DNA from 4 places in the Pseudoalteromonas sp. APC 3893 genome. Region 1 is predicted to be linked to each of the others. Evidence: predicted binding sites of a transcription regulator. Region 1 holds the regulator's gene; each other region holds the start of a gene.
What was found. Region 1 encodes sigma-54, which starts transcription at its own class of promoters, with help from an activator protein. Its sites were predicted from a motif close to GTTGGCACGNNNNTNGNNT; they were not measured.
Positions count from the first base shown of each region.

Region 2: QMA12_RS14390 (PspA/IM30 family protein) is a predicted target of sigma-54. The motif match lies at 3,071-3,089, and genes of this name have one in related genera.
Region 3: flgB (flagellar basal body rod protein FlgB) is a predicted target of sigma-54. The motif match lies at 1,807-1,825, and genes of this name have one in related genera.
Region 4: QMA12_RS04465 (PA2169 family four-helix-bundle protein) is a predicted target of sigma-54. The motif match lies at 3,885-3,903, and genes of this name have one in related genera.

Region 1 covers NZ_JASDCD010000011.1:133,183-139,232, forward strand. Annotated here, with positions in the region: gene mgtE (magnesium transporter) at 1-216, opposite strand, end outside; gene QMA12_RS13650 (HPr family phosphocarrier protein) at 322-594, opposite strand; gene rapZ (RNase adapter RapZ) at 615-1,457, opposite strand; gene ptsN (PTS IIA-like nitrogen regulatory protein PtsN) at 1,478-1,930, opposite strand; gene hpf (ribosome hibernation promoting factor) at 1,935-2,222, opposite strand; gene QMA12_RS13670 (RNA polymerase factor sigma-54) at 2,253-3,749, opposite strand; gene lptB (LPS export ABC transporter ATP-binding protein) at 3,818-4,543, opposite strand; gene lptA (lipopolysaccharide transport periplasmic protein LptA) at 4,540-5,067, opposite strand; gene lptC (LPS export ABC transporter periplasmic protein LptC) at 5,057-5,611, opposite strand; gene kdsC (3-deoxy-manno-octulosonate-8-phosphatase KdsC) at 5,608-6,050, opposite strand, start outside.
Region 2 covers NZ_JASDCD010000013.1:6,105-12,154, forward strand. Annotated here, with positions in the region: gene QMA12_RS14370 (secondary thiamine-phosphate synthase enzyme YjbQ) at 51-479, opposite strand; gene QMA12_RS14375 (chemotaxis protein CheX) at 476-943, opposite strand; gene QMA12_RS14380 (transcriptional repressor) at 1,025-1,459, opposite strand; partial or broken gene QMA12_RS22225 (MarC family protein) at 1,614-1,706, shown strand; gene dusA (tRNA dihydrouridine(20/20a) synthase DusA) at 1,938-2,870, shown strand; gene QMA12_RS14390 (PspA/IM30 family protein) at 3,130-3,798, shown strand; gene QMA12_RS14395 (PspC domain-containing protein) at 3,810-4,013, shown strand; gene QMA12_RS14400 (hypothetical protein) at 4,024-4,356, shown strand; gene QMA12_RS14405 (copper chaperone PCu(A)C) at 4,446-4,967, shown strand; gene QMA12_RS14410 (DUF2333 family protein) at 4,976-5,962, shown strand; gene QMA12_RS14415 (TIGR04219 family outer membrane beta-barrel protein) at 5,966-6,050, shown strand, end outside.
Region 3 covers NZ_JASDCD010000003.1:284,644-290,693, forward strand. Annotated here, with positions in the region: gene flgE (flagellar hook protein FlgE) at 1-177, opposite strand, end outside; gene QMA12_RS07355 (flagellar hook assembly protein FlgD) at 235-915, opposite strand; gene flgC (flagellar basal body rod protein FlgC) at 929-1,360, opposite strand; gene flgB (flagellar basal body rod protein FlgB) at 1,363-1,773, opposite strand; gene QMA12_RS07370 (protein-glutamate O-methyltransferase CheR) at 1,931-2,761, opposite strand; gene QMA12_RS07375 (chemotaxis protein) at 2,782-3,714, opposite strand; gene flgA (flagellar basal body P-ring formation chaperone FlgA) at 3,854-4,561, shown strand; gene flgM (flagellar biosynthesis anti-sigma factor FlgM) at 4,640-4,954, shown strand; gene QMA12_RS07390 (flagellar protein FlgN) at 4,947-5,378, shown strand; gene QMA12_RS07395 (Ig-like domain-containing protein) at 5,597-6,050, opposite strand, start outside.
Region 4 covers NZ_JASDCD010000002.1:81,057-87,106, reverse strand. Annotated here, with positions in the region: gene QMA12_RS04485 (DUF3413 domain-containing protein) at 1-415, shown strand, start outside; gene QMA12_RS04480 (DUF4124 domain-containing protein) at 531-1,016, shown strand; gene aceK (bifunctional isocitrate dehydrogenase kinase/phosphatase) at 1,103-2,827, shown strand; gene QMA12_RS04470 (LysR family transcriptional regulator) at 2,843-3,781, shown strand; gene QMA12_RS04465 (PA2169 family four-helix-bundle protein) at 3,950-4,396, shown strand; gene QMA12_RS04460 (TonB-dependent receptor) at 4,465-6,050, opposite strand, start outside.

The sequences.
Region 1 (6,050 bases):
AAGCTCCTCTAAGACATCACCTTGTACATCAGGATCAACTAATTGCCAGAGTAGTTTACGGATCTTGTGCGGGGAAGATTCGAGTAATAGTGCTGTGTCACAAGGAGCTGTTTTTGCCAACATTCGCCTAACTTGAACAAATTGACCACTATTGAGTGACTTGGTCACTTGTTTTAATTGCTGTAGTGGGTAATCTTGTTCAAAAGCTTCTGGCATTGGCGTCCTTAGGTAACAAATTTTCGGTTGGGTAGGGTGATAGTAAGCTAGCGTTTTTTGCTTTCCTATCGTTATTTAGTTTAACGCAATTTTAAATAAAGTGCGCTATTCATGTTCGTGAAAGCGTTGCTCGATTAGCTCACCTATTGCCGCTAATGCCGGCTCGGCATCTGGCCCTTCACAGACTACTTTAACTTCTTTACCTTGGCTGCTTTCAAGTAGCATTAAAGCTAAAACGCTGTCGCCAGCAGCTTGTTTATCGTCTTGATATAAGGTAATAGTCGCGTCAAACTTCAGCGCGAGCTGAGCTAAAACGCTGGCAGCTCGTGCATGTAATCCTAATTTATTTTTGATTAAAAAAGTGTCTTCTAAATGCATATCAAAGCCTATAGCAGATATTATTCTTGTTCACGATGACGAATTTTTACATTGCTATGACTCATTGCAAAACTTTCACCTATAGTTTGCGCTAAGTAGACAGAGCGGTGTTGCCCGCCGGTACAACCAATGGCAATAGTTAGATAGCTGCGGTTATTACGCTCTAAATGAGGTAGCCAGGTTTGTACAAAAGTTTGAATTTGCCATGTAAATTTTTGCACAATGCTATGGCTAGCTAAATAATCTTTGACTGGTTGATCTAGGCCTGTAAGTGGCTTTAGCTCTGGCTCCCAGTGTGGATTTGGTAAAAATCGGGCATCAAATACATAATCAGCTTCTTTAGGGATACCGTGCTTAAAACCAAAAGATTCAAAAGTGATAATTAACTTTTTATCTTTTTTACCTAAAATCTTCTCACGAATTGATTCTGCTAATTGGTGAACGCTCAACTCTGTTGTATCAAGAATAAAATCAGCACGAGTGATCAATACATCAAGCAATACTTTTTCTTGTTTGATAGCCAAATCAAGGGGCAGAGAATCTAACGATAAAGGGTGCAAACGGCGAGTTTCAGAAAAGCGTTTGATCAGCGTTTGGTCGTCACTGTCTAAATAAAATAAAGTTGGGTTTGCAAAGCCAGGTAAATACTCAAGAATGTCATTAAACTCTTCTTGTTCTTTTGGCAGATTGCGCACATCAATACTAACTGCTGTTTTATCATAGTTATCAGAAACGCTTCGTACGAGTGAAGGCAGCAAGTTCACAGGAATATTATCAACACAATAATAACCGAGATCTTCTAATACGCGAAGGGCAACAGATTTACCAGAACCCGAGCGCCCACTGATGATAATTAACTCCATGTAATGACTCCTTCACTTTCTTATGACTGCTCGACAATAACTTGGTATAAGTCGTGGTCTGATTTAGCGCTACGTAATTGTTTACAAAAATCTTTATCGTTAAGTTTATCAGCAATTGTGGCCAAGGTCTTTAAATGAAGTTGACTCTCACCATCAGGTACGACGAGTGCCACAAATATATCAACAGGACGATTATCAATCGCATCAAAATTAATGGGCGTTTCACTCACTAGTATCAGTGCTAATGGTGTATCAACACCCGTTATTCTACCGTGAGGAATAGCAATTCCACGGCCAATACCTGTGCTTCCTAGTTTCTCTCGATTAAGTAACGAGTTAAGAATTTCTTGTTCTGAAAGGTGAGGGAGTTGTTCATGAGCCAACTGGCTAATAAATTCTAAAATTCGTTTTTTGCTATTAAAAAGGACCGCAGCTTTACTGCAGTCCTTACAAGTAAGTGAACTTAGTTTCATAATATTAGTGTCGAGCGTGCTTCTCTTTGTGTTTGATAACTTGACGATCTAGTTTATCTATTAGGGCGTCAATCGCAGCGTACATGTCTTGGTGTTCTGTTGAAGCAAATAAATCAGCACCACTGAGGTGTATTGTGGCTTCTGCTTTTTGGCTTAGCTTTTCTACGTCTAAAATGACGTGCACGTTGTTTATATGATCAAAGTGCCTTTCAAGCTTTGCAAACTTATTGTGTACATAGTCTCTAAGTGAATCGGTAATTTCTACGTGACGACCAGTTAAATTCAGTTGCATAAGCATTTTCCTTCTTTGTTTTTTTACGCCTTAAATCAAGCTCTTTCTTTGATTTGACGGTGGAATAGCCAGTGACTCGCGATATTTTGCGATTGTACGTCTAGCTACTTTGATACCTTGCTCTGCCAATATATCTGCAATTTTGCTATCACTCAATGGTTTCGCTGAGTTTTCTGCGCTAATTAATTTTTTTATTAATGCACGGATCGCTGTAGACGAACATTCCCCACCGTTTTCAGTGCTTACATGACTTGAGAAAAAATATTTTAACTCAAAAATTCCTCTTGGGGTGTGCATGTACTTTTGCGTGGTAACCCGTGAGATGGTTGATTCATGCATCTCGACCATTTCAGCAACATCGTTTAATACCATAGGGCGCATTGCTTCGGGACCATGTTCAAAAAATCCCTGCTGCTGTTTAACGATGCAGTTGGTTACTTTGAGTAATGTGTCATTACGGCTTTCTAAACTTTTTATAAACCATTTTGCTTCTTGCAAGTGTGAACGAATAAACTGGCTGTCGCTACTCGATTTAACCGAGCGAGACATAGCCGCATATTGGCTGTTTACTCTAATTTTAGGCATGCTATCGGGATTTAACTCAACAATCCAACGGCCTTTAATTTTCTTTACTGAGACATCTGGAATAACGTATTCAGATTCTTCACGTACGATGCTATCCGCAGGCTTTGGGTTTAGACTGTGGATGAGTGTCATCACTTCTTTAAGCTCATCTTCCTTAAGCTTAGTCTTTTTCATCAAAGTTCGGTAGTCGCGGCTGGCTAATAAATCGATATGTTCAGTTAAAATCATTTTTGTTTCGCTAATCCAAGGAGTTGCGGGGTCAAATTGATTTAGTTGAATACATAAACATTCTTGCAAGCTACGTGCGCCAATACCAATTGGGTCAAACAACTGAATACGTTTTAGAACCGCCTGAACTTCATCAAGCTCAATTTCTTCTTCGTTATTATCTTTATTTAGGCTTTCAGCAATGTCTTCACAGCTTAAGGTTAAAATACCTGAATCGTCGATAGCTTCGACAATGGCAATCGCAATCGCCTCGTCGGTCGGACTAAATGGGGTTAGCTGTAACTGCCACATAATATATTCATGCAAGGTTTCGGTTGAAGCCCCTTGATAAATAGATTCATCTTCAGGCATCGGGCCTGATGAGCTGGCAGGAGCGGCGCTCATGTACTCATCCCAGGTCACATCCATAGCCATATCGTCACTTACTGTGTCTTTATTAAGTGCTTCACTGCTTTCTTGTTCGTATTCGCTTGGTGTCTCATCGGCAGAAGCACTTACTGTGACGTCTTCGGTATCTTGTTTTTGTTCATTTTTGCCAGCCGTTTCGTCACCAAACTCTTGCTCTTCGACTTCAAGCAGTGGGTTACTGTCGAGTGCTTCTTGAATTTCTTGCTGGAGATCCAATGTACTTAACTGCAATAAGCGAATTGCTTGTTGCAGTTGTGGAGTCATTGTAAGTTGCTGGCCCATGCGCAGCTGGAGTGATTGCCTCATTTATCTCTAACAATCCTTTTATTGTGTTGTCATAATTTAGTTTAGCAGATAGTTAGCTGAGCGTTGCTTTATAGCCTAAATTGCTCACCCAGATATACATCGCGAACTGTTTGGTTGGCAAGTACATGCTCAGGAGTTCCTGACGCAATTAACTCCCCATGAGAAACTATGTAGGCTTTTTCACAAACATCAAGGGTTTCTCTTACATTATGGTCGGTTATTAGTACACCGATGCCACGGTTTTTAAGGTGCTCGATAATCTTCTTTATATCTAACACTGAAATGGGATCAACACCAGCAAAAGGCTCATCTAACAGAATAAATTTAGGATTTGCGGCTAAAGCACGCGCAATTTCAACACGGCGGCGTTCACCACCTGACAATGCCATGCCTTGACTATCACGAATGTGTTGAATGCTAAATTCATCAAGTAGGCTATCCAAAGCTTCTTCACGGGCTGTTTTGTTTAGTTCTTTACGGGTTTCTAAAATCGCCATGAGGTTTTGGTAAACGGTCAGCTTACGGAAAATAGACGACTCTTGTGGTAAGTAGCCAATACCCAGGCGAGCACGGCTGTGCATGGGCAATAATGTAATATCGTTATCATCAATACTAATTTTACCTTTATCGCTCGGCACTAAGCCAACAATCATATAAAAAGTGGTGGTTTTACCTGCGCCATTAGGGCCTAGCAGACCAACAATACTCCCAGCACTAACTTCTAAGCCAACACTTTTTACAACTTGGCGGCCCTTGTAGCTTTTTGCTAAAAACTCGGCTTTTAATGTACTCATGGCTGGCCTTTTGATTTTTTGCTATCGACAGGTACTAAAATTGTATGCACGCGGTCATTTGAGTTTTCGCCTCTTTCAGCACTTATTAGTTGCTGTTCCATATCGTAGGTGATGCTTTTAGCGTTAATTTTTTGCCCTGCTTGGGTTACTTTCGCGTTGCCAATTAAAGTTAGCAGGCGCTTTGCTACATCGTAACGAACTTCCTCAGCACTGGCGCTCATTAGGGTGCCATCGGCTTGTTTTTCTTCAAAGTATGCAGGTTTGCCAGTGGCCACGAGTAACTGTTTGTTATCGCCTAAGTCTTCACGTTTATGTACTTCAAGGCGATCAGCTTTAATACGGCGGTTACCGTGAATAATTTCAACGTTTTTTTCAAAAATACCGACATTAGATTTCAGCTGAGCTTGTTGTTTATCCGCGCTGATTGAGACCTGATCGGCCGGTGGCATTGTATCTTGGGCAAGGCTCGAAAATGCAATGAGTAAGCTTGGAATGATAAATATGTTGGCTAGTTTATTGGTCATAATATATGGTTCGCGTATGGTTAATTAGTTCTATTACTTCGGCTTTTAAGTCGGCTTGTAATCCGCGCCCAGTAATTTTTAAATTAGGGCCGACCAACTCAACAGGTTGCTCTGAACTCATTGTTTGAAGTTCAATATCAACTTGGATGTTATCGGCATTAATGTGATCTATCATGGCATTGCTTGTGAGATTTTTCGCCGTCACATTGCCTTCTAAAACCAGCTGGTTATTTTCATACAATGTGGCTTCTGCTGCATTAATTTGCCACATTTGTTCTTGATTATATAAAGTGAAAATAGGTTCTTCAAAGTACGTGAATCCTAACTGCTGATATAGTTCCATTTTAGCAGCAGTAACTTTGTGGCTTATTTTACCTTGCTCATCAAAGGCTGTTTGTTTTAATGCCACTGCTGTGTAGTCTGGCTTGGCAATAACATCTTCTTCAACGAGCTGTTGTGTGTTTGTTTGGTTAAAGTATGGATACCAAAGCCAAACCATACAGCCAATAAATAATACGCTTAAAACTAAACGCGCACTATTCATGAGCTGGTGCCTTCGCTGGTTAGCGATTTTTTGTTTTCAAGCATTAATAAATCAGTGAGCTCTCGTACAGCGCCAAACCCACCCGGTAGCATAGTGGTATAATGCGATACGCGTTTGATTAACGGGTGTGCATCGTTCACTGCTACTGCAAAGCCAACTTGCTCCATGACTGGGAGATCTGGGCCATCATCACCAATATAGGCGATTTGCTCATCGGTTACGTTCAGCTTATCTTTAAGTTCTTGATAGGCTTGTAGCTTATTTTCTTGGCCTTGATAAATATGTTGCACTGTTAGGCTAGTCATCCGCTGCTGAACTATCTGTGAATGACGCCCTGTGATCACAGCCACTTCAAAACCACCGTTGATAAGCGCTTTAATGCCAAAGCCGTCTTTGGTATTAAATGCTTTTAATTCTTCGCCTTGGTTACCTAAGTAAA
Region 2 (6,050 bases), on a different contig from region 1:
TATTACTCAACTTTATTGCTTTTTACTCTAGTGCTCGCATGTTTTAAATACTATCGCAGTTGCCCTTGCAAAGTAGCAATGATGCGTCTGCTTGCGCCGTGATCTCTATGTTCACCTAGGTAAATACCTTGCCATGTACCGAGCTGTAGGTGTCCATTGCTAATAGGGATCGATAATTCACAGCCTAAGGTGCTTGCCTTAATATGGGCTGGCATATCGTCATCTCCCTCATAATCGTGGCGATAGTAAGATTGACATTCAGGTACGAATTTATTGAAGTGGCTTTCCATATCCATACGTACGGTGGGATCTGCATTTTCGTTGATTGTTAAACTTGCAGAGGTGTGCTGTATAAAAAGATGGAGTAAACCGATTTTATAATTGGCTAATTCGGGAAGTTGTGATGTGATGTCTTCGTCAATAATATGAAAACCTCGCGAGCGAGGTTTCAAATTAATGCTTTTTTGTAGCCAGCTCATAGTTTATCAAAGCTAACTTCGATATTTGCATTACCTGAGTCTGAAGTGAAAGGGATTAATATTTTGGCACCTTCACTTTTGTGGGTAATAGTATGCTCAGAACCTGAGACTACAATAGGTGTTGCCATATCAAAGTCATAGCCTTTTTCACCAAGTAGGTTTTTTGCGCCACCTGTTACCATATTGGTTATTTCACCAACCATATCTGTGACTTCTTCGTTGACAGAGTCAGGACGCTCACCCAGCATTCGCTCCATAATCGTAAGCGCTAAACTTTCGTCAAAAGTAATCGAGAATGAGCCTCTGGTTTGTGGGCCAACCATACCTATTAGGCCTGAAACATCACCACAGGCAATTTCATCTTTTTTAATTCTAGGCTTGCCAGGCTTTAATTCTGTTTGCGCCATGGTGCTCAATACATTTAATAATGATGCTAGAAAAGGATTGATGAACTCTACATTCATATTTAAATTATCCCTTAAGGTTTACAGTTACACTGTTATTATACATTTAAGTGTAGCGGCTATTTTTACCGCTGCACAAAACTATTCAATACAAGACGCACATCTACCATGTGCTTCAATAGTTTGCCCTGAAACAACAAAGCCACTTTCACCGGCTAAGCTATTTAGCTCATGTGATATAACAGTGGAATGAAGCTCTTTAACAAAGCCACAACTATCACAGATTAAAAGTTGCACCGGATGAATATGATCAAAATGATGGCACAACATAAATGCATTTGTACTTTCTATTTTGTGAATAAAACCCAGCTCGGCTAAAAAATCAAGAGCTCGGTAAATAGTCGCTGGTTTTGCCCCAGATTCAGTGAGTTTTAATTGCTCTAATAAATCATAGGCACCAACACCACCTTGCGCACTTGCTAGAAGGCGAAATACTTTTTCACGGATTGGTGTGAATCGTGCGCCACGATTGTCACACACTTGTTTTGCTTTACTAACGAGTGATTCTATATTCATCTGCTCTTATCCTTACGCTACCATGATATACTAACATATTGTGTTGTAGTTGCAGCGTTTTTATTAGACAGTTTTATTTTAGGAAGTCTAGCTCTGAATTAATTTTTAGCGATATTTATCTTTTTTTCTGTTATTGATCCAATAGGCACGGTCCCTGTTTTTATTGCGGTTAGCGACTCATGTTCATAAATTAATAAGAGATAGTGGAACAAGTATAATTAGTCGGAGTATGGGGTTAATTTTATCTAGGTCGTAGTTTGATAATTTTAATGAGCTCGATTTCATGGACGTTGAACTAGCTGGTATTAACTACGAAAACCTAGTAAAAGAAAACAGATAAACAGTTACTTAAGCTTCCCCTTATTTACGAAGAGCTTATCATTGAAGCGCTAGCGCTATTTGTGTAAAATGCAGCGCTTTTAATGTTGTTTTGCTGCCTAAGGATTTTACTTTGAATAGACGCTTTTCTGTTGCCCCCATGCTTGATTGGACAGATCGCCACTGCCGTACTTTTCATCGTAAAATGACAAAGCACACAGTGCTTTATACTGAGATGGTTACTACGGGCGCAATTTTGTTTGGTCGTGGTGATTACCTTCATTTTAATCAGCATGAAAATCCGGTTGCTTTGCAATTGGGAGGTTCTGATCCCCAAGCACTTGCTAAATGCGCTAAGTTGGCAGCAGAACGTGGTTATGATGAAGTCAATCTGAATGTTGGCTGTCCGTCTGACCGTGTTCAAAACGGGCGGTTTGGAGCCTGTTTAATGGGCGAGCCGCAACTTGTCGCTGATTGTGTTGCAGCAATGAAGGCCGAAGTGAATATACCAGTAACGGTTAAAACCCGCATAGGTATAGATGAGCAAGATTCATATGAGTTTTTATGTGAGTTGATTGAAGCCAGTCACAAAGTTGGCTGTGATGATTTTATTATTCATGCTCGTAAAGCGTGGTTAAATGGCTTAAGCCCTAAAGAAAATCGCGAAGTTCCACCCCTTGACTATCCGCGTGTTTACCAACTTAAAAAAGATTACCCTCAGTTGCACTTAAGCTTAAATGGCGGCGTCAAAACAATTGCTGATAGCCAAAAGCACCTTGAATATGTAGACGGAATAATGATTGGCCGAGAGGCTTATAGTAATCCATTTATTTTAAGTGAAGTAGATGAAGCCATCTATAATGCACACCCTTTCACTTTATCTCGCCATGATGTAGTGCGTTCAATGTATGGCTATATTGAGGCAGAGATGCAGCAAGGGGCAAATTTTTGGCATATTGCACGACACATGTTAGGTATATTTCAAGGCCAGCCGGGAGCGAGAGGCTTTCGCCGTCATTTGTCTGAAAATGGGCATGGTAAACAAGCTGACTTGTCAGTAATGGACAAAGCATTAAGTTTCGTTCCGGAGTAATTAATTAGTAAGCAGGTTAATTGGCGTTATCATTCGAGTATAAAAGCTGCTTAATGCAGCTTTTTTGATCTTAAATATTAGTCAAAAAGTTAGTTTTTTAGTCAATTTGACACATCTATATTCAGCTCCAAGTCATCTTTCTTTATTGTCCATTAAGTTTAATTTATTGATTTTTAATGTGAAGTTTTTTAATTAACTAACTTGGCATAAGTCTTGGAATCTACTTGTTGTAATCACCCATCATCAACAGGAGATAATCATGGGCATAATTAACCGCGTAACAGATCTTATTCAAGCAAACTTAGTTTCGGCATTAGATAAAGCTGAAGATCCAGAAAAATTATTAAACTTACTTATTCAACAAATGCAGCAAGCACTTGATGAGTGTCGCTCAACAGCTGCAGTCATTCTATGTGAAGAAAAGGCATTAAAGCGTGAACAAGCACAAAAGCAAGTTAGCATTGATAGCTGGCAAACTAAAGCAGAGCTAGCTGTGGCAAAAGGAAGGGATGACCTCGCAACTGCTGCATTAAAAGAAAAACAACATGTAAGCGATGAGCTTGCAGCTATTGAGCCAGAGCTTGTTAAATTAGCCGATTCACTGAAGAAACTTCAAGACGATGCCCAGCGTTTACAAAGTAAATTGACTGAGGCAAAAGCAAAGCAGGCAAGCTTGCAAAAAGTTCATAACCTACTTGATGCCAGAATGCGTGTTAATCATCAATTAAATAGTGAAAAAATAGCAGATGCGTTATCCCGCTTTGATGTTATTGAGCGCCGTGTTGAGTCAATAGAGTCACAAGTTGATGCTTATGATATGACTAAAACGCAAAGTAGCACAGCAGAGCAAATTGATGCGCTAGTTAAAGATGAAGCATTAGAGCAAGAATTTGCAGCATTAAAAGTAAAAATGAAGCAAACAGCTTAGGAGATAATATGATGAATACTTATAACAATGAAAAGAATTGGTACAAAGACGCGGTGAATAAAAAACTTTCGGGTGTGTGTAGTGGTTTTGCACGTCGTTTTGACTTTCCTATCTGGGCGACGCGATTAGTGACTATTCTGCTTTTTATTCAATTTCCATTATTTATTGGTGGCGGTTATTTGGCTGCACATTTTTGCTTAGATACTAAGGCGTAGTGGGGGAGTCATGAAAATAATTGCAATTTGCGTATTAATAATCGTATTTATAATATATAGCCCATTTCAGGCGGTGCAGTTTGATTCATGGCAACTACCGCTTATTATTGCTGATTTAAGCTGGGTAGGTATTGAGCTATTTGGTGCGTTGCTTGCTGTTGTAGCTGTTATTGCTGTGATAGCTCTGGTAAGTGCGGGATTATTAGGGGCAGGTATTATTGTTGGGATGGGCGTGGTCTTAGCATTATTGTTTGGCTCTATAATGATAGCTTGGCCTTTATTACTCATTGCCTGCTTATGTTGGTTAATTTTAGATAATAAAAAAACAGCTAAATTTGATTAACCGTGGAGGCGTTGCTAATTTTACTGACTATTTTTTCACAATTATGCTAAATTTAGCCAATAAAATGATTTTTTATAACAAGGATAGAGATGACATTTAAGCCACTAATCACATTACTTTCATCGGCTCTTTTAGTTATGAGCCTATTTCTTCCGTCAATGGTAAAAGCACACGCAGATCATCACCATGATGAGGATAGTGAGATCATTGTAAACAATGCGCAGGTAAGAGTTTTCTTGCCAGCGAGCAAATCGACAGTAGGTTACCTAAGTATTGTTAATCATGGTAATGCTGATGTAACGCTAACAAAAGCCGCTATTGATGGTTTAGGGCGTGTAGAAATTCATGAGCATGCTCATGTTAATGGCATGATGAAAATGCAGAAAGTCGACACATTATTAATCAAAGCACATCAACAACTCGATTTTAAACCTGGCGGATATCATTTGATGGCGTTTGAGCCAAGCGAAGCAATAAAAGCCGGGCAAGAATTAAAACTCACGCTATATTTTAGTGATGGAAACCGAGTTTTTACTCAAGCTCAGGTTGTTTCTTTAGAAAGTCAGGTCGAGCAAGCTCCACAATCTAAGCAGCATCACACGCATCATTAGGAGGTTAAATGTCACAGCATAAAGGGAAAATTATTGGGGCAATTGTACTTATATTTATTTTGTTTTACGCATTAGCTGTTTATTGGAGCGCAGAGCCTAGCCGAGTAAATGTTTTAACTCAAGCTAAGCAAGATGCCCAGCAACGCGGTGAAAAACTTGTTACAGGTTATACCACTACATCGGCGCTAATAAACGTAACCAGTACATTGTTAAATAAGCCTGGAGGTTATTTATCTAATGATATGATGCCGCCGAGTATACTTATGGATAATATGCCAGCTTGGGAGTATGGGGCGTTAGAGATGTCTCGTGATCTTGCTTTATCTATGCGTAAAGATTTTAGCCGTTCCCAATCTCAGTCTACTGAGCATGTAGCTTTGAAAAAAGCACAACCACAATTTAATATTAGCTCAGAGGCGTGGGCGTGGCCTAGTGCTGAAAGTGAATATCAAAAAGGTATCGATTTTTTAATTGTTTATCGAACGCAAATTGCAGATCAAAGCGATCGTGAAAGTCAATTTTATGCACGTGCTGACAATTTACGCAGTTGGTTAAAAGAGGCTGAAAAACGTCTTGGTAGTTTAAGCCAGCGTTTAAGTGCAAGTGTTGGCCAAGATAGATTAAATACCGATTTAGCGGGTGATAAAGAAGCTCATCAAGCGACCTATAGCCCACTACAGAATCAAGTTAAAACTTCATGGTGGAAAATAGATGACGTTTTTTACGAGTCGCGAGGGGCAACTTGGGCTTTATTACATTTTTTGCAAGCTGTAGAATACGACTTTGCTGATGTATTAGAAAAGAAAAATGCCCGTGTTAGCTTACAACAGATTATTCGTGAGTTAGAGGCAACCCAAGAAACTGTTTGGAGTCCGATGATTTTAAATGGTAGTGGTTTTGGACTTGTGGCAAATCACTCATTAGTAATGGCAAATTATATTTCACGAGCCAATGCGGCTCTTATTGAACTTAGCGAACTTTTAGCGCAAGGATAAAACATGAAAAAGTACTGTCTAGCTGCTGCCCTTTCAATGGCATGTTTGGCACCAGCAGCTCACGCTGACACTTTATTAGGCTTATACG
Region 3 (6,050 bases), on a different contig from region 1:
CACCCCATCACCATTTTTGGTTTTACCCGAGGTAAAAACGGAAGATGAATATACATCTGCAAATTCAGCTCGTGACTCTTTAAATCCCGTTGTATTTACATTAGCGATGTTATTAGCAGTAACATCTAAATCTTTTTGTGCGGCAGCGATGCCTGTTAACGCAATATTGAAGCTCATAAGTGACCTCTAAATTGTTAATATTTAGCCTTCGGCTGAAAATATACTTTAAATGTGTTATGCAATTTCTGCGACATCAGTCAGCTTAATCGCACCGGCTTTAGTGTTGATAATAATGCCATTAGCACCATTAATACTTACACTCTCAATGTTTTTATATGTAGCAACTGGTAAGCTGGTAAACTCCTCTCCCATGCTGCCTTCAGCTTTTATACTGTATTCACCTGGTGGAAGGCTCTCACCGGCTTCATTTTTACCATCCCAGTTAAAACGAAAGCCACCTGCAGGTTGGGTATCAAAATTAATAGTTCTTACAAGTTGCCCCGAATCATCTGTGATACTAAGCTTTAAATCTTTAACAGGGCTTTCAATAGCAATTATGCCTGAGGCTTTACCACTGCTGTTAAGGTCTAATGAATCAGCTCCTACTAAGGCCTTTTTACCAACCAAAGTAGATGCTTGCAACGCAGAGTTTGAGGTCATTGATGCCGCCAAAGACTCAAATTTTGAGTTAAGGTTTGAAATCCCTTCAGCCATAGTAAAATTAGTCATCTGTGCAATCATTTGATCGTTATCAGCTGGTTTGCTAGGGTCTTGAAACGACAACTGTTGTGTAAGCAAGGAAAAGAAATCTTCTTGCGTTAACGCATCACTTTTCTCTTCCGTCGATACTTGGTTCTCTTGCCACTTAAGCGAATCTAAATAAGTCGACGATGTTGTAGTTATATCGTTACTCATAACTTTTCCTCAATTACCGCTGCCCGAGCAACAGTGTTTTACTTAGCATTTGCTTCGCTGCATCAGCAACTTGCACATTTGTTTGATAAGAGCGTGAGGCAGAAATCATATTAGCCATTTCTTCTACAACATTAACGTTAGGTTTGTAGATATACCCATTTTCATCCGCACTGGGGTGATTAGGGTTATATTCTATTTGCAGTGGCTTATCGCTCTCTACAATACCTAGTACTTTAACGCCTACAGACGACCCCTGTTGATTACTTTGCGACGCTGATGCCTTTGTCAGCTCAGCAGCAAAAACAGGGTGGCGCGCTCGATAGGTTTGATCCTGACTTGAGCTAATAGTATTAGCATTAGATATATTACTGGCCGTGGTATTCAAACGCACATTTTGCGCGCTCATACCGGTACCTGAAATATCAAAAACGTTATATAAACTCATGCTTAGGCTCCTTGACTACCGAGGGCTTTTTTAAGGCCTTTAATTTTACTACTCATAAATTGCAGGCTTGCCTGATACTCTAATGAGTTCTGTGTATACAAGTTTCGTTCCACCTGTATGTCCACTGAGTTACCATCACCTGTATCTGTTTGATTTGGCGAGCGAAACATTTCACTATTACCGACATAACGGCTACCACCAGAAATGTGTTTAGCATCGGTTGTTACCATGTTATTGCCGCCCTGTTGGTGGCTTTTTGCCGCTTTTAAAGCGGAGGCAAAATCAACATCTTTCGCCTTATAGCCAGGCGTATCAGCATTGGCAATATTGGTTGCTAATAATTCGGCTCGTTGAGAACGGATCAACATTGCGTGAGGGTGAACCCCAAAAGCTTTATCAAAACTGATAGCCATAACCATCTCCAAAAAATTGACTTAAGCTTATTAATGCAAAAGGTGAGCCAATATAAAACCTCAAAAAAGGGATGGTTAAGTCATTAAATAACAAGGAAAAACGATGGCTTTTGGCCATCGTTTTTATATTTTTATTAATTAGAAATAGCTGAGGATACTATTTCTTTTGATAAATAATACCTGGATTACAACGTACCATATCAAACTCTGTACTGAGTCCCGACATCGACTCTGAGGCACCTAAAAACAAATATCCTTTAGGGTTTAGTGCCTGCGCAAATTGCGCAATAATTTTAGCTTTTACTTCAGGTGAAAAGTAAATCAACACATTACGACAAAATATAATATCGAACTTTCCCATCAAGGCGTAAGAGTCAAGTAAATTCAAGTGCCTAAAACTGGTTAATTTTTTAATCGGGTCGATCACTTGGGCCATGCCGTTGCCACTGTCTTTGAAAAACTTTTTCCGTCGCTCAGCAGATAAACCGCGCGCGAGTGCTAACGAGTCATATTCTGCATGTTTACACATATCAAGCATTGTATTTGAAATATCAGTGCCGACAATTTGCGCCCCCATTTTTAAAACACCAGGGGATTTAGCCTGAAATTCAGCAACAGACATAGCAATAGAGTAAGGCTCTTGACCAGAAGAGCTTGCCGCAGACCAAATTTTTAGTGGCCTGCGTAGTTCTTTATGTTCTGGAAATAGCTTAGTTTGTAATAATTCAAACGGGTATTGATCTCTAAACCACAATGTTTCGTTGGTGGTCATTGCATCAACTACGGCGGCGCGAAGTTGCCGTTCGTGGGGGCTGAGTGTTTTACTCACTAATTGTGATAACGATTCAACATTGAAACGAGTCATTAAAGGCGCAAGTCTACTCTTTACTAAATAAAGCTTGTTATCGCCTAACACAATACCGCACTGCTGCTCTAAAAAGGTACGGAATTGATCGTACTCGCCTTGCTGTAAATGTTTATTTTCCAACGTAACACCACCTATCAAAATTAGTCACAATGAACCCATTTTTTTACTGCTGTAGCTAATTCATCCGGGTTGAATTTTGCGATAAAGTCGTCTGCGCCTACTTTTTCAATCATAGCCTGATTAAACACACCACTTAAAGATGTGTGTAAAATCACATGTAAAGGTGCAAGCTTAGGATCTGCTTTTATCTCTGCAGTTAAAGTGTAGCCATCCATTTCAGGCATCTCAACATCCGAAATCAATAAACCGACTCTTTCAGTAATATCGTTTTTACAATCAAGCTCTGCGATTTCTCGAAGGCGAATTAGCGCCTCTTTACCATTTTTTGCAAGTTCCGTTTGTACGCCGAGAGGTTCAAGTGCACGTTTCACTTGATTGCGAGCAACAGCTGAATCATCAGCTATAAATACGATACGCTCTCCCAAGTCTTTCTGAATTTCGCCATCACTTGCAATTTCCGCACTAACCTCGGTGTTTACTGGGCAAATTTCATTTAAGATTTTTTCTACATCGAGAATTTCAACTAACTCATTTTCAATCTCGGTGACTGCGGTTAAATATGAGTATCGGCCAGCACCAGATGGAGGCGGCATGATTTTTTCCCAGTTCATGTTGACGATGCGCTCAACACCTCCAACTAAAAAGCCCTGAACTGAGCGATTATATTCAGCAATAATAATAAAGCTGTCTTGAATGTTCTCGATAGCAGGACCACCAACGGCCATAGACAAATCGATAACAGAAATAGTTTGCCCGCGTATATGAGCAACACCCCGTATATACGCATTTGATTTTGGCATATTCGTTAAAGGAGGGCATTGCAGTACTTCTCTCACTTTAAACACATTAATACCAAAGCGCTGCCGCCCTCTTAATTTGAATAATAATAATTCAAGGCGGTTTTGCCCAACCAACTGAGTACGCTGGTTCACTGAGTCTAAAATGCCTGCCATTTCAATCTCCTAAGAAAGCTAAAAAAACGGAACAATTATTGCTTTCTCTATTTAAAGCTACATTACATCGTGGGAGCGTCTAATAATTGACGCTAAATATTTATACCCTGTTTTCAACCATAAGCATAGTCGAAACATTATGAGTTTGTTAAAAAAAAGCCGAAGATACAGTGTTTTTTATTTTCTTGCTAGCCTATGCCTAGTTTCACCTGTCTATGGGCAAATATATAGCAAAGAAAAGTTGCAAACACTTGCAATCTCGTACATAAGAGATCAATTAAAGCCAATCAATAATGAGCAAACGCAAATTAATGCGCTTGCTTTAGATAGCAGAATACCCGATCGCAGCTGTTCAACGTCACCGTCTTTAAGCGTACCAACAGCCCCTCCTTTTAATCGACAAGTAACAGTACAAATTAACTGTGGAGATATACAAGGTTGGAGTCAATACGTACACGTCCGTATTACTGAGCTTGAACCAATTGTAGTTGCCACTGAACACTTAACACGAGGTGAAGTTATAGAAGCTCATCACCTGAGTGTTGAAATGAGACCAAAACACTTTGTTCGAGTACAACATTTGCAAGATGAGTCAGTTCTTATTGGAAGCCGTAGTAAGCGCAATATTCGCAGCGGTTTGCCTGTTGTATTGAGCCAAATTTGCATGGTTTGTAAAGGCGACAACGTCACTATATTTGCAACGATCCGAGGATTAAAAATAAAAACTTCCGGTTTAGCCCTAGAAGATGGTACTTTAGGAGAACAGGTAAAAGTAAAAAATGCAAAATCTGGGAAAGTTTTAAATGCCCGTGTAGACGGTGTTGAGTCTGTACAGGTAAATATTTAAATTTTCAAATTTATGCTAAAGTATCTATCATGCATGCCGATAAATAGGCATATGTTGGATTATGTATAGGTTAATATCATGGTAAGCCAAGTAAATAAGGGTCAGCAACAGCCTAATGTGTTGGCCAATGCTAAGCAACAAAAAGTTGATTTGCAAAACAATAATACACAGTCGGCGCAAAGAGCTGCACCAAAAGCGACTACCGACTCTGTAAGCTTAACGCCACAAGCACAACAACTTAAATCATTACAAGATAAGGCTCAACAGTCTTCTGGGTTTGATAGTAATAAAGTTGCAGAGCTTAAAAAAGCAATCAGTGAAGGTAAATACCAAATTGATGCTGAAAAGTTAGCTAAAAACATAGCTGCATTTGAGTTTGATGTTTATGGCTGATCATAATAGCTTGATTGCTTCAAAACTGACTATGCAGTTAAATTGCTTAACTTCATTAGTTGAAATTTTAGACGATGAGCTTACAGCGATAGCTTCGCGCCGAGGCGAAGGGCTAAAAGAGATAGCACAACAAAAGTTGTCTTTTCTTAGCAAGATCCAAACCCTTGATAAAGAGCTAAGCACTCTACTTGCAAGTAATGATTCAAAATCAGAAGAAGTGTCTGATTTAATTTCTGCTGTTCGTAAACATTTAGAAACGTGTAAAAAGAAAAACGACGTTAACGCACACGCAGCGCACCAAGCGCAATTAAGCGTAAAACAACTTAAAGATATTCTAATTGGCGCTCCTACTTCTATGACCTATGACCAAGGCGGTAGTGTTGTGCATGGTAATAGCAAAATCGTTCATAATTTAAAAGCATAGTTCTAACGTCTAGAAAATACCCTTTTGTAACACCCTTTTCTTTTTCGCCAATACTATTTATTTAATGAACACTCTGCTTCTGATCAAGACTGTTTTACTGTAATTCACTGTAATTTTATAAAATCAATCCTGCGTAATAACTAAATTGCTCACGAAATTAATATAATAAAGCGTGGGAAGTGAACTACCCACGCTTTATATTTTCGTTACTTAACTCATTAACTATCGATTTGATTATTACCGCTTTCAATTAATTTCTTAATCATCTCTTCTGACTGGTTTTGCACATCGATCGCGGGCTCAGCAGATTTCGATGTATCTCCACTGAAAGCAATACTACTAGCTTCACTGTCTAAGTCTAAGGCTAGCAAATCCGTTTGTTCAGCATCGCTCAGTACATCATTGATTGTTAAATCCAATGGCTCTGACTCACTACTAACGGTATTGTCAGCAGCTAAGATACGACTTAAATCAATACTTTCATTTTGTGATACTTCATTACTGAAGGTAACACTTGATTCTGGTATCTCTGTCTGAGCTATGCTCTGATCTGCCTCTACACTGATTGATGCTGGATCATCATTAATATTGCCAGAGGAAAAATCCTGATTGTCTGTATCTTTAACAAGGTAATTTCCTGCTTGATCAATTGTTAAGAAATAATAATCTTCA
Region 4 (6,050 bases), on a different contig from region 1:
TGAATCTCTTATATTCGATGATGCAGCCCATATTTTTGCATTCAGCTTAGCTAAAAATAGCAATGACGTAGTAACTACTTCCACTCTTTACAGTTCAGATAAAAAAATTAACCAAGTCGAAGGGCTTATTCAGCCAAGTGATATCATTGCAACTAGTATTGGTGAGTACTTAAATTGCTCGCAAATCACCAATCAAAGTATGCTGGGTGTAAACTTATACGCTAAAAAAGATGATACAGGGGTAACCTACTCACAAGGTGTGTTTATTGCTTATAAAAAAGACCGGATCACATTAATTGATTCAGACGGGAATTATAAAAACATCTCTGCAGCGCAAGGTTTTTCTATTGAGCAAGGCTTAGATATTCCGTTTTTAGTGCAAAGTATTAAAAAGTTAAAAACGTTTACTAATTAAGCTTAAGCTATGAAGCGAGGGCCACTGTAATTATTTTAAGTGGCTCTATTACATGACTTGTTATTTACCTATTTTGGGTTATATTTGTATAAGATAATTATGCAAGGAAGCTGATATGAAAACCAACCTCATCCTATTTTTATCTTTTTTACTTACCTTGCTATTTTCGGGCTATTGTATTGCCGCTAATGCGCATTACTACAAATGCACTACTGATCGTGGCACTGTATTTAGTCAATTCCCTTGTGGTTCCAATGCAACTGAGCACAAAATTAAACAAACCAATGTAGCTTTTTCGGATCCTAACGCGAACCATGTTAAAACACTTAATACGCTGGAACAACAACAAATAGTTCGTAACCTGAATGCACAAATTCGAAGTCAAAATCACCAGCTTGATATACTTTCACGCGACAGAGATCGTGCCGAATTTAATCAACAACAACGCTTAAAGCGTATTTTGAGTGACAGTGAAATAAAAAAAGTTACTAAAGATATAAAAAAACAACTCAAAGAGATTAATAAACGTTATGCTAGAGATGTTAAAAAAGTCGAAAAGCAAATAGATAAGCTTGAAAAAAAACTAAAACGTTATGAATAAGCTATTGGGTTTTACTATTATTTAGCATACTCTTAACAAGCGTAGAGTAATAACTCTATGTCGTTTTTTTAGGAGTACTCTCACACATGCACGCACACACAATTGCAGAGTTCATATTAAAGGGCTTTAAAAAGCACTATCGGTTATTTCAAAAAATCACTTCGCAAGCGCCAATAGCTTTTTCAGAGCAGGACTGGCCGCAATTACATGAAATCAGCCGTCTTAGAATTAGCCACTACGACACCCGTGTAAATGAAACCATTACACAATTAAAAGAAGCTCACCTTGCCTTAGCGAATCAATTAGATGAAGAACTCTGGCTTGAAAGTAAGCGACATTATCAACAGTTTTTACAGTTCCACCCGCAGGCTGAACTTGCTGAAACATTCTATAACTCCGTATTTTGCAGGCTATTTCATCGACGTTATTTTAATAATGATTTTATCTTTGTAGAAACCTCACTCGCTAATGCCCCAGCTTTACCAATCGAAGCTGAATATAGAAGTTTCTTTCCTGTTGTTGATGGATTAAAGCCCACGATCCGTAAAATAATAAACCAATTTGATTTTAAAGCCCCTTTTGTAAACTTAGAACGTGATATTCGCCTACTCGTAAAAGCATTTTATAATCAAGCACCAGATACCCATCACAGCGCATGGCAAATGCGTTTTGATATATTGCAAACTCCTTTTTATCGCAACAAGGCGGCTTATATTGTCGGCCGCGTTGTATCAAGCAGTGGTATACAACCCTTTATTATTCCAGTGTTGCATCATAAAGAGAAAGGCCTCTACCTAGATGCACTACTTACAAACTCCTCACAAATGCGGGTTATTTTTGGCTTTGCTCGTGCATACTTTATGGTCGAAACGCATGCCCCTTCGGCATTGGTCCGCTTTTTAAATCAGCTAATGCCAAATAAAACATTAGCTGAGCTTTACAACGCAATTGGATTTCACAAGCAAGGTAAAACAGAATTTTATCGAGAGTTTTTGACTCACCTTGCCCGCTCGAATGATGACTTTGTTATAGCGCCAGGAACCCCTGGTATGGTAATGATGGTGTTTACCCTTCCTTCATTTGGCTATGTATTTAAAGTTATTAAAGATAAATTTAGCGAGAGCAAACCATTTGGCAGAAACACCGTACTAAAACGCTACCAGCTTGTTAAAAGTCATGACCGAGTCGGTCGTATGGCTGATACCATAGAGTATTCGAACGTCGTATTTCCTTTATCCCGTTTTGACGATAACTTACTCCTACAGCTTAAAAACACTATTGGTGAGTCAATGGTTATCGAAGATGATTTAGTCATTATAAAGCACTTATATATAGAGCGACGTATGACCCCGCTGAATTTATTTTTAGAATCAGCCACTGACGAAGAAGCGGTAACAGCAATCAATGAATACGGGCAAGCGCTTAAAGAGATGATTGCAGTGAATATTTTCCCTGGTGACATGTTACTTAAAAACTTTGGGGTTAGTAATCATAATCGTATTATTTTTTATGATTATGATGAAGTGCAATACCTGACAGACATGAACTTTCGGACACTGCCTAAAGCACAAAGTTATGATGACTACTTAACTGATGAGCAAAGTTACTCTGTAGCGCCACAAGATGTATTTCCTGAGCAGTTATGTACATTTGTAATGCCAAACCCGCGTTATAAAACTATTTTTATGCAGGCACATCCAGAGCTTTTGGATGTAGGTTACTGGCAGCAGGCTCAAAAGAATATTAAAGATGGTGTAGTGAGCCATATTTATCCATATCCGAACACACAACGTTTTATTCAGCACTGGTAAACGCAAGGACACACAATGAACATCAGCAAGATAGATTTAAATTTACTGGTATATTTAGACACGCTTCTACGTGAATGCAACGTTACCCGTGCAGCAAACCAACTCAGTATCACCCAACCAGCAATGAGTAATGGCCTAAAACGGCTGCGTAATTTATTTAATGATCCTATTTTAGTACGCACCAGTGATGGCATGGTCCCGACAGAGCGCGCTATTGAATTACAGCCAGTGATCCGTGGGATTTTAATGACACTAGAGGAAACCCTCGCACCTAACAGAGAGTTTGAAGCGAGTCAGAGTAAGCGCGTGTTTAGAATTATGGCCAGTGACTATGCAGCCAGCACGCTCGCTCCACGTTTACTAAGTAAATTACATGAAGAAGCCCCAGACACCACCTTAGATATACTCACACCCAGTGATGTCACCTTCCACGATGTTGAAAATGGTAAAGTTGATATGGCCATCAATCGCTTTGAAAACTTACCTCAGTCTTTTCATCATAAGCGCATATGGAAAGACAGCTTTTGCTGCTTAGTAAAAACCGATAACCCAATCATTGAAAATTTCAGCCTTGATAGTTATTTAAAAGCACGCCACATTTGGGTCAGTAAAACCGGTTTTGGCGTCGGTGTAGGTATGGATCCTAAAGATGTGCAAAAGCTTGGCTGGGTTGATGAAGCCCTTGCCCACTTTGGCAAACATAGAAACATTGCCACATTTACCCGTAACTATCACGTTGCAATTCATTTAGCCAAAGAACAAAACTTAGTTGCTACACTGCCGTCAAAGGCTGCCAATATATATGTAGACGATCCTGGTTTAACAATTCTTGAGCCGCCTTTTCCCATCCCACCTTTTGAGTTAGATATGATATGGAGCCCATTGCTCCACCGTGATGCCAGTCATATTTGGCTTAGACAGAAAATAGCTGAAGTGGCAAATGAGTTAAAGTAAAACAATTACATAATAGCTTGTAAAATTTGCGAAGCCAGTGAGTAAGTTAAACTCATTTTTCATATAAGTTATTTTGAATCATGGTGTTAAAAACAAAAACCAAGATGGAACAGGCCTTGCTTGAAGTAAGTGACATTTAAATTCATTTAACTTAAAGAGGTCATTATTATGAATACCCATCAAGGACAAGACGCAAATCATATCACTGACATTATCCAAGTAATGAACAGCGGCATTGAATTTTATGAAAAAGCCCAAGATAAAGTTGAAGACCCTGCAATTGGCGCACTTTTTCAACGTATGATAGATGCCCGTAAAGTAAGTGTAGAAAGCTTACAACCCTATGCTATTAATGAACAAGGTGAACGCGAAGATGGTTCATCGTTTGCTGTTGAAGCACGCCGTGCGTATACATCATTAATTACTAAATTCAGCTCAGACAACGATCAAACTTACGTGAAAGAGCTTGAAGAAGTTGAAGATAAAACGCTAGAAGAAATTAAAGCCGCTATGAAAGAACCCCAGCCTCATGATTGCGAAGCTGCATTATCTAAAGTTTTACTCACAATGCAAAGCTGCCATACTGAGATGAGCCGCATGCAACAAAAGCACTAATATAATTCGGTAAGTCAAAAAAAGGGCCTTACGGCCCTTCAAAAGATAAATAACGTAGGAGAAGTTATTTAGAAACGGTATTCGGCACCTAAATAGTAATAAGCACCATTAAAGCCAAATGGTGCAGAACGACGTGAATATTCAAATACACCTGTTGAACTGACAATTGTATTGCCTGAGGCGTCTACAATTGTGCCAGATCTTGAGTTACCAATGGTGTTTTTGTCTGGGTAGACATCAAATAAGTTATTAGCACCAATATTTAATGATAGATTGTCGGTAACAAAGTAATTTATTTTTACATCTGTCAGAATTTCAGCACCGTACGTTTGGCGGCCGCCATCTTCCACAGTGTATTCACCATAACGGTTCAGTGATAGGTTCACAGTCCAATCTTCTAAACGGTAAAGCGCGCTTAAATTGACCCTATCTTGTGGTTGCCACTCTTCGATAATAGATGTTTCTTGAGCTGAAAAAACATCTTCTACCGGGATGGTTTCAAGGCCACTGCCTGCAGGGGTAAATAAGTCAACCACATCAGTTTCAGTGAAGTTAGCTGCTAAGGTGAAATCTAGCGTGCCACCAAGGCCTTCTGTGTTCCACGTTGCAACAAAATCCACACCTTGCGTTTCGGTATCAGCACCATTTAAGAAAAACTGGCCAGCACCAGCACCTGAACTAACCAGCGCAGCATCAAGCGTTGAAGATAAACCTTTACCTAAACGGTTACTGATCACGATGCGATCATCAATGTCAATTGAGTAATAATCGATAGTGACATTAATGTTATCAGTCACGTTATAAACAATACCTAGGCTGAGATTGTCTGACTTTTCTTCTTTAAGTTTTGGAATACCAATGCTTTGTGCAAGGGTACTGTCATTTCTAAATGTGCCCACTTCTTCTGCGATTAAATCTCCATTAGGGCCCACAACAAACTGCGTACTAATATTATTAAAGTACAATTGCTGCATTGAAGGTGCTCTAAAGCCTGTACTAACCGCACCTCGTAATGAAACATCATCAGTAACTGACCAGTTACCGGCAAGTTTAAAGTTTACCGTGTCACCAAAACCTTTATAGTTATCGTAACGCAATGCACCTGAAATGATCACATCATCAATTACATAAGTTTCAGCATCAACATAGAACGAAATAACATCTCTAGATTCATCTACTGATGATTCTGGCGAAGAACCACCAAAGCCTTGCGTACCACCCGCTGCATTTTCACTGCCGACACCACCACTTAGGCCATCATAAATATTAACACCATTATTGGTGTCGTAATCGCGGTATGCATATTCACTGCCTTCAAGTATTCGGTATTCATCTGTTCGCAGCTCTGCCCCCATGGCGAGTGAAAAATCATCATAATCTTTTGTGTAATCCAAGTTTAGGGTTTGCAAAGAAAGCTCCATGCCATAAGCATAAGCCTCGCGAGGAATAGTTGCGCGAATATCATCTGCACTTAGCCCTTGCTCGTAGCGTAATAAATTAGCATATGAGCCGTTGATAGTATCACTGGTGGTGTAGTCTATGCTGTTTTCACCATAGGTGTATGAAAGGTCGAGGCTTGAATCATTATCAAATTCTTTCTTAAAACCAAAGTTATATGAAATGTCGTCTATCGTGGTGTTTATTTTTGGCAAGA